Regions from separate parts of the Streptomyces sp. NPDC001070 genome, predicted to be linked through region 1. Evidence: riboswitches for the same ligand, from Rfam matches in the RefSeq annotation. Region 1 holds a riboswitch; the other holds the start of a gene.
What was found. Region 1 has a riboswitch for S-adenosylmethionine ahead of ACWDAS_RS07950 (aminotransferase class V-fold PLP-dependent enzyme). Riboswitches for the same ligand answer to the same signal wherever they lie in the genome.
Positions count from the first base shown of each region.

Region 2: another riboswitch for S-adenosylmethionine. It lies ahead of thrC (threonine synthase); the one in region 1 lies ahead of ACWDAS_RS07950 (aminotransferase class V-fold PLP-dependent enzyme).

Region 1 covers NZ_JBSFLB010000005.1:66,900-71,091, forward strand. The annotation lists gene ACWDAS_RS07940 (rhomboid family intramembrane serine protease) at 1-41, shown strand, start outside; gene ACWDAS_RS07945 (Lrp/AsnC family transcriptional regulator) at 38-319, shown strand; gene ACWDAS_RS07950 (aminotransferase class V-fold PLP-dependent enzyme) at 353-1,720, opposite strand; SAM riboswitch class IV at 1,864-1,980, opposite strand; gene trpD (anthranilate phosphoribosyltransferase) at 2,122-3,186, opposite strand; gene qcrB (cytochrome bc1 complex cytochrome b subunit) at 3,315-4,192, opposite strand, start outside.
Region 2 covers NZ_JBSFLB010000003.1:196,759-200,950, reverse strand. The annotation lists gene ACWDAS_RS05270 (cold-shock protein) at 270-476, opposite strand; gene ACWDAS_RS05265 (ubiquitin-like small modifier protein 1) at 899-1,177, opposite strand; gene thrC (threonine synthase) at 1,204-2,490, opposite strand; SAM riboswitch class I at 2,509-2,636, opposite strand; gene ACWDAS_RS05255 (glucosyl-3-phosphoglycerate synthase) at 2,794-3,762, shown strand; gene ACWDAS_RS05250 (alpha,alpha-trehalose-phosphate synthase (UDP-forming)) at 3,944-4,192, shown strand, end outside.

The sequences.
Region 1 (4,192 bases):
AGCCCGCAGCCAGGGCGACCCAAGGAGACCTACAGCCGTGATCACCGCGATCGTGCTCATCAAGACCAGCGTCGACCGTATCCCCGAGATCGCGGAGTCCATCGCCGCGCTCGACAGCGTCAGCGAGGTCTACTCCGTCACGGGTACGTACGACCTGGTCGCCATGGTGCGGGTGGCCCGGCACGACGAACTGGCGGACGTCATCCCGGGCCGGATCAGCAAGATCCCCGGCGTCGAGGCCACGGACACGCACGTCGCGTTCCGCACGTACTCCCAGCACGACCTGGAGACGGCCTTCGCCATCGGCCTCGACGCCTGATCCGGCGCCCGGCCACGGGACCGGGCGCCGGGGCTAGGCGTGGCCCCGGTCCGGGACGCAGCGGCCGTCCTCGGTGCGGTAGCGCCACTTGGCACCGTCCGTCACGAGCTCCCGCACCGCGCCGACGAACCGCTCCACGTGCTCGTCCGGGGTGCCGGCGCCGAAGGAGACGCGGATCGCGTTCAGCGATCTCTCGCCGGGGGCCGCGTCGGGGGCACCGCACTCGCCCGGCTCCTGCGGCGCGCCGCCGAGGAGGGTTCGGACCAGCGGGTGCGCGCAGAAGAGGCCGTCGCGCACGCCGATCCCGTACTCGGCGGAGAGGGCCGCCGCGAAGTGCGAGCTGTTCCAGCCCTCGACGACGAAGGAGATGACGCCGACCCGGGGGGCGTCGTCGCCGAACAGCGAGAGCACCTTCACCTCGGGCACCTCCGCGAGTCCGGCCCGCACCCGGTCGACCAGCGCCTGCTCGCGCTCGACCAGGCGCTCGAACCCCGCCTCCGTCAGCGCGCGGCAGGCCGAGGCGATCGCGTAGGCGCCGATGACATTGGGCGAACCGGCCTCGTGCCGGGCGGCCGTGGTGTGCCAGTGGACGTCCACCCCGCCGTCCTCGCGCCGGGCGACCCGCCGCGAGGCACCGCCCCCGGCCAGGTAGGGCTCGGCCTCGCGCAGCCAGTCGGCGCGGCCGGCGAGCACACCCGAGCCGAAGGGCGCGTACAGCTTGTGCCCGGAGAAGGCGACCCAGTCCACGTCGAGTTCCGCGATGTCCACCGGGTGGTGCGGGGCGAGCTGCGCCGCGTCCAGCACGATCCGGGCACCGTGGGCGTGGGCGGCCGCCGCCAGCTCACGGACCGGCCACAGCTCACCGGTCACATTCGACGCACCGGTCACACAGACCAGCGCGGTCCCGTGCGGCTCCCGGCCGGCCAGCTCCCGCTCGAGCGTCGCCACGGCCTCTCCCGGAGTACGGGGAGCGCTCAGGTACGTGACGTCGGCGTCCCGCCACGGCAGCAGGGACGCGTGGTGCTCGGTCTCGAAGACGAAGACGCTCGTGCCGTCCGGCACCGCGGCGGCCAGCAGGTTCAGCGAGTCGGTGGTCGAGCGGGTGAAGATCACCTGGTCGCCGGGGCGGCAGCCGAGGAACTCCGCGACCGTCGCCCGGCTCTGCTCGAACAGGTCCGTCGACAGCTGCGAGAGGTACCCCGCCCCCCGGTGCACGCTGCCGTAGTAGGGCGCGTAGGCGGCCACGTCGTCCCAGACCCGCTGCAGCGCGGGCGCGCTGGCCGCGTAGTCGAGGGCGGCGTATCCGACCTCGCCCCCGGCCACGAGCGGTACGAGGACGTCGCGTCCCAGGACGGGCAGCGGGGCGTGCAGGGCCGAGGGGACGGCAGGGCGCAGCGACATGGCGAAGTCTCCTGTGAGCAGGCAGAAGTGAAGGAACGTCAGTGATGACGGAACAGCCCTCGGCACAACGGGCCGCGGCCCGGGGAGGGGGAAACAGGGCCTACGGGCCCTAGCGCATTCGGTTGCTCACGGAAGAACTCCTCTGACCGCGCTTGCCACAGACCTCGCTGCCTGCGGCCTGGTCATCACCCGGGGCACCCCGCCACGGAAGGAGGGTTGCCGGACAGCGGGCCGGGGCCGTTTCGCTGTCACTCGTGACCTGCGCAGCATCATGCCATACGGCCGGCCCGCCGCAAGCCGGGGTCCGTATCGCGGACGGCCGCCCCGGCCCGGGTCCACCGGCCCCGGCAGCGCGAAGGGCCGGGGCAACGGCCCCGGCCCTCCCGCGTCGTCCCCGCGCGCTACGCCTGCGTCGCCGCGGCCCACCGCTCGAGCGTCCTGGCGGCCGCGCCCGAGTCGATCGACTCCGCCGCCTTGGCGATCCCGGCCGCGATGCGGTCGGTCAGCGGACCCTCGCCCGCCTCCAGCGCCACCAGCGCGGCCGCCGAGTTGAGCAGCACCGCGTCACGGACCGCACCGGTCTCACCGGCCAGCAGCCGCCGGGCGACATCGGCGTTGTGCGCCGCGTCCGCGCCGCGCAGCGCCTCGATCGGCGCCAGCTCGATGCCGACGTCCCGCGGGTCGAAGGACACCTGCTCGACCTCGCCGTCCCGGACGACCCAGATCCGGGAGGTGGCCGTCACGGTGAGCTCGTCCAGCCCGTCGTCACCCCGGAACACCAGCGCCGAGGATCCGCGGCGGGCCAGCACACCCGCGATCAGCCCGGCCATCCGGGTGTCGAAGCAGCCCACGGCGGAGGCGCCGACACGCGCAGGATTGGTCAGCGGGCCGAGGAGGTTGAAGGAGGTGGGGACGCCCAGGTCCCGGCGCGCCGGGGCGGCGAACCGCATCGCGGGGTGGAACTTCGCCGCGAAGCAGAAGGTGATCCCGGTTTCCTCGGCGACCTCCGCCACCCGGTCGGCGGGCAGGTCCAGGTTGATGCCGAGCTTCTCCAGGACGTCGGAGGCGCCGCTGGCGCTGCTGGCCGCGCGGTTGCCGTGCTTGACGACCTTGGCGCCCGTACCGGCGATGACGATGGCCGACATCGTCGAGATGTTCACCGTCCTGGCCCGGTCGCCGCCGGTGCCGACGATGTCCACGGCGGGGCCGGCGATGTGCAGCGGCTCGGCGTGCGCGTACATCGCCTCGACCAGGCCGGTAACCTCCTCGACGGTCTCCCCCTTGGCCCGCAGGGCCACCATGAAGCCGGCGACCTGGGCGTCCGAGGCCTCGCCGCTCATGATCCGGTTCATCGCCCAGGCCGTGTCGGCGGCGCTCAGGTCCTGTCCGTTCAGCAGGGCACCCAGGACGTCGGGCCAGGAGCCGCCCGCCACTGATGCGCCTCCGGCGGGGTTCACAACGCTCATGGTCCACACTCCGGGTGGTCTGACGTGCAACGGAAATCCTTCGGCCCCAGCCTATCGGCGCCGGGGAACGGGAAAGGGCCCCGTCCATCGGATGGACGGGACCCTGCCCGGTGGCACAGCTTCAGTGATCAGTGGTGACCGTGGCCGCTCGTGATCTCCTCGAACTCCTCGGCCGTCGGCTTGGGGATCTGGGTCCCCTCGCCGTAGTAGCCGCGCGACAGCTTCGCGCGCAGCTTCGCGGTACGGCCGATCTTCTTCTCCACGCCGTTCTCGTCGACCTCGGGGCCGATCTCCAGGGGCCTGGGCTGGTCGTGCTGGGTGAGCTTGAACAGCGCGCCCTGCTCCAGCGGCTCGTGGATCTCGATGAACTCACCGTGCGGGAGCCGCTTGATGATGCCGGTCTCGCGACCGTGCAGCACCTTGTCGCGGTCGCGCCGCTGCAGACCGAGGCAGATCCGCTTGGTGATGAAGAAGACCAGCACCGGCAGCACGAAGAACGAGATCCGGACCACCCAGGTGATCGCGTTGATCGACAGGTGGAAGCGGGTGGCGAAGAGGTCGTTGCCACCACCGACGAGCAGGATCAGGTAGAGGCTGATCCATGCGGCGCCGATACCCGTACGGACGGGACGGTTGCGCGGCCGGTCGAGCAGGTGGTGCTCGCGCTTGTCACCGGTGACCCAGGACTCCAGGAACGGGTAGACGCCCATGAAGCCCAGGACCAGCGGGAAGACCATCAGCGGGATGAACACGCCCAGGACGAGCGTGTGGCCCCACAGGTTGATCTCCCAGCCCGGCATGATGCGGATCAGGCCCTCGGAGAAGCCCATGTACCAGTCGGGCTGGGCGTCGGTCGACACCTGGTCCGGCCGGTAGGGACCGTAGGCCCACACCGGGTTCACGGAGACCAGCGCGGACATGGCCGCGATGACACCGAAGACCAGGAAGAAGAAGCCGCCCGCCTTGGCGGTGTACACCGGGAACAGCGGCATGCCGACGACGTTCT
Region 2 (4,192 bases), on a different contig from region 1:
CCGCGACGGACGGCCTGCCCTTCCGCCGGTTCCTTTCCGGCGGTCGCGCGGGCCTCACCCACTCGGTCCTTTGTCACTCTCAACGTCAGAGTGCTAACGCCAATGATTAGCACTCGCCCTAGGAGAGTGCAAGCCGCTTGGCCGGGGTCGTGGACAACTCGCAGGTCGCCCCCGGGCAGCACGAAGGCCCGCCCCTCTGCGGGGGCGGGCCTTGACGCGTACGTTTGAGCGGCCGTACGCGAAGTGCTCCGTGGCCGATGCGCGGCGCGTCAGCCGGCTGCGAGACGGACCATGTCCGCCTGCGGCCCCTTCTGGCCCTGCGAGATCTCGAACTCGACCCGCTGACCTTCCTCGAGGGTGCGGTAGCCGTCCATCTGGATCGCGCTGTAGTGCACGAAGACGTCCGCACCACCGTCGACCGCGATGAAGCCGTAGCCCTTCTCCGCGTTGAACCACTTGACGGTGCCCTGAGCCATTCCTAACTCCCCTATTGCTGGCCCTTCGCAGACCCGCACCTCGCGGATCCGGGTCAGACCTCACCCCCTACAGCCAAGGGGGCGTGCGCCGGAACGCGTCGACCGCGGCTGAATGTATCTGCCCGGACGCTGTCTGCAACAGGTCAATCGGACGAGAATTCCGGGCGCAGAGAAAGGGAAGAAGGGCCTGATTGGCCAATAATCCGGGGCAACTCGGACTGGACATAAGCGGCCAACGCGACAATCGCCGCGTGAATTTGGCGATAAATCGTCGACAAGGCCGCCCCGGCAAAAGGGGTTGCGCGGAGCGTTGCAGGGAGTTGCGGGCCGTTCAGGGCAACTGTACAGCCCTTCAACTACCGCTCAAGCACGAAGGGGTGCCGGGAACTCCCGGCACCCCTGTCACCCGCGGGTCGTGCGGCTCAGCAGCCTCCGGCGACCGCCGGGATGATCGACACGGACGCGCCCTCGCCCACCGTGGTCTGCAGGCCCTCGGAGAAGCGGACGTCGTCGTCGTTGACGTAGACGTTCACGAAACGGCGCAGCTTGCCCGTGTCGTCCAGGACGCGCGCGGAGATGCCGGGGTGGTTCTTCTCCAGCGAGTCGATGACCTCGGCCAGGGTGCCGCCATCGGCCGGGACCTCGGCCTGGCCGCCGGTGTAGGTGCGGAGGATGGTCGGGATGCGGACGGTAGCGCTCATGATGCGGGGTTCACCTTCAGTCTGGGTCAGCCGGCCAGGCCGGCGGCACGGAACGCGTCGAGGCTCGGGCGGATGGTGGCCGTGGGGCGGGAGGTCGGGGCGACGGCGTCCAGCGTCTTGAGGCCGTCGCCGGTGTTGAGGACGACCGTCTCACCGGCCGGGTCGAGTTGCCCGGTCTCGATGAGCTTCCTCAGCACACCGACGGTCACGCCGCCCGCCGTCTCGGCGAAGATGCCCTCGGTCCGGGCGAGCAGCTTGATGGCGTCGACCACCTGCCCGTCGGTGACGTCCTCGACGGCACCGCCCGTGCGCCGGGCGATGTCCAGGACGTACGGACCGTCGGCCGGGTTGCCGATGGCGAGCGACTTGGCGATGGTCTTCGGCTTCTGCGGGCGGACCACGTCGTGGCCGGCCTTGAAGGCGGTGGAGACCGGGGAGCAGCCCTCGGCCTGGGCACCGTAGATCCGGTACGGCTTCTCCTCGACCAGACCGAGCCTGATCAGCTCCTGCAGCCCCTTGTCGATCTTCGTCAGCTGCGAGCCCGAGGCGATCGGGATGACGATGTTGTCCGGCAGGCGCCAGCCCAGCTGCTCGCAGATCTCGTACGCCAGCGTCTTGGAGCCCTCGCCGTAGTAGGGGCGGAGGTTGACGTTGACAAAACCCCAGCCCTCGCCGATCGGATCGCCGATCAGCTCGCTGCAGAAGCGGTTGACGTCGTCGTAGGTGCCCTCGATGCCGACCAGGTCGCCGCCGTAGACCGCGGCCATGACGACCTTGCCCTCCTCCAGGTCGTGCGGGATGAACACGCAGGAGCGGAAGCCGGCGCGGGCGGCCGCGGCGCCCACGGCGCCGGCCAGGTTGCCGGTGGAGGAGCAGGACAAGGTGGTGAGGCCGAAGGTGCGGGCGGCCTCCAGGGCGACGGCGACGACCCGGTCCTTGAAGGAGTGGGTCGGGTTGCCGGAGTCGTCCTTGATGTGCAGGCCGCCGGTGACGCCCAGCTCGCGGGCGAGGTTGTCGGCCTTGACCAGCTTGGTGAAGCCCGGGTTGAGGTTGGGCTTGGAGGCCACGTCCGCGGGGACGGGCAGCAGCGGCGCGTAGCGCCAGATGTTGTTCGGCCCGGACTCGATCCGCTTGCGCAGGGTCTCGGGGTCGCCGCTCGGGAGGTCGTACGCCACTTCGAGCGGCCCGAAACAGACCTCGCAGGCGAAGACGGGGTTCAGCGGAAATCGCTCACCGCACTCGCGGCACGAGAGCGCGGACGCGGGCCCGAAGGCGGAATCGGTGGACGCGGGTGCAACGGTCTGCGCAGCCATGTCAGGCGAGGCCCTTTCTCCTCATCTTCCTCGCGGCGCACCTCGCCGCGAGACGGAATTGGCACCTTCCCCACCTGGACCTCGCGGTCGGCGGGAGGGTTGCCGGGGCTTCAACGGGCCGTTCCCTCTGCCCCTCTGGATGAGCGGTATGGCGCCGGGCGCAGTGCCCGGGCATTTGTCCGACGGGGCGCGATCACCGTCGACATACGATGGTCATGCCTCGTGTTCAAGACTGTAACCGACGACCTCGAACCTGGTCATAGGCCGTCCGTCCTTCGAGACGGGCAGAAACGGAGCAACCCAGTGCTCGACGAGGTGGCCCGCTGGCTGCGGCGGCGATCCTGGACCGCCGACCGCCGGCCCCTGCCCCAACTGCTCGCCGCCAAGCGCGCCGCGGGCGCGCGCGGCACGGTCAGCGTGGTGCTGCCCGCCCTCGACGAGGAGGCCACGGTCGGGGCGATCGTCGAGACCATCCGCCGTGAGCTGATGAGCGCGGCCGTGCCGCTGGTCGACGAACTCGTCGTGCTGGACTCCGGATCGACCGACCGCACGGCCGCGGTCGCGGCGGCGGCCGGCGCCGTCGTCGTCCACCGGGACGAGGTGCTCCCGCGGCTGCCCGCGGTGCCCGGCAAGGGCGAGGTGCTGTGGCGCTCGCTGCTCGTGACGCGCGGTGAGATCGTCTGCTTCATCGACTCCGATCTGCGGGACTTCGACGCGCGGTTCGTGTCGGGGATCGTCGGGCCGCTGCTCACGGATCCGGACGTGCAGCTGGTCAAGGCGATGTACGACCGCCCGCTGGAGGCCGGCGGCACGGTGGTGCCGGCCGGCGGCGGGCGGGTGACGGAGCTGGTCGCGCGGCCGCTGCTCAATCTGCACTGGCCGCAGCTCGCGGGGTTCGTCCAGCCCCTCGGCGGCGAGTACGCGGCGCGGCGCTCGCTGCTGGAGCGGCTGCCGTTCCCGGTCGGGTACGGGGTGGAGCTCGGGCTGCTCGTGGACGCGCTCAACACGGTGGGGCTCGACGCGCTGGCCCAGGTCGACGTGGGGGTCCGGCACCACCGGCACCAGGACGGCCAGGCGCTGGGCCGTATGGCGGCGGCGATCTACCGGACCGCGCAGATCCGCTTGGCGCGGGGCCATCTGGTGCGGCCCGTCCTCACGCAGTTCGACCGCGCCCCCGACGGCGGTTTCGAGCCGCGCGTTCACGAGGTCGCGACGGAGGAACGCCCCCCGATGCGCACGATCCCCGAGTACGCCCGCCGCGCGGTGGCGTGACGCTGTACCCGGTTGCGGGTCGGCCGCTCGCCGGAGGCCGGGGGTGCCCCCATGCCCGGCGGGACGACTGCCCGCAGCCCCCGGGCGGTACCTGCGGCAACCCGCGACGGTCACGGCCGGAAACCCCCGGCTGGGCTAGCTCATACGTTTGCCGCCGGGCATGCGTGGCTAGGCTGGCCGCATGGTCGCATCGCATGCCGCGCGCGTACTGGTCGCGTCCAACCGCGGCCCCGTGTCGTACAGCCTCCGCGAGGACGGCACGCTCGTCGCCCGCCGCGGCGGCGGCGGTCTCGTGTCGGGTCTGAGCGCGATCGGGCCGGACGCGGACGCCGTCTGGGTCTGCGCGGCCCTCGGCGAGGGGGACCGGGCCGCCGTGCTGCGCAGCGCCGAAGGCGCGGGGCGCCTGCCCACCGCCGACACCGGCGGCCAG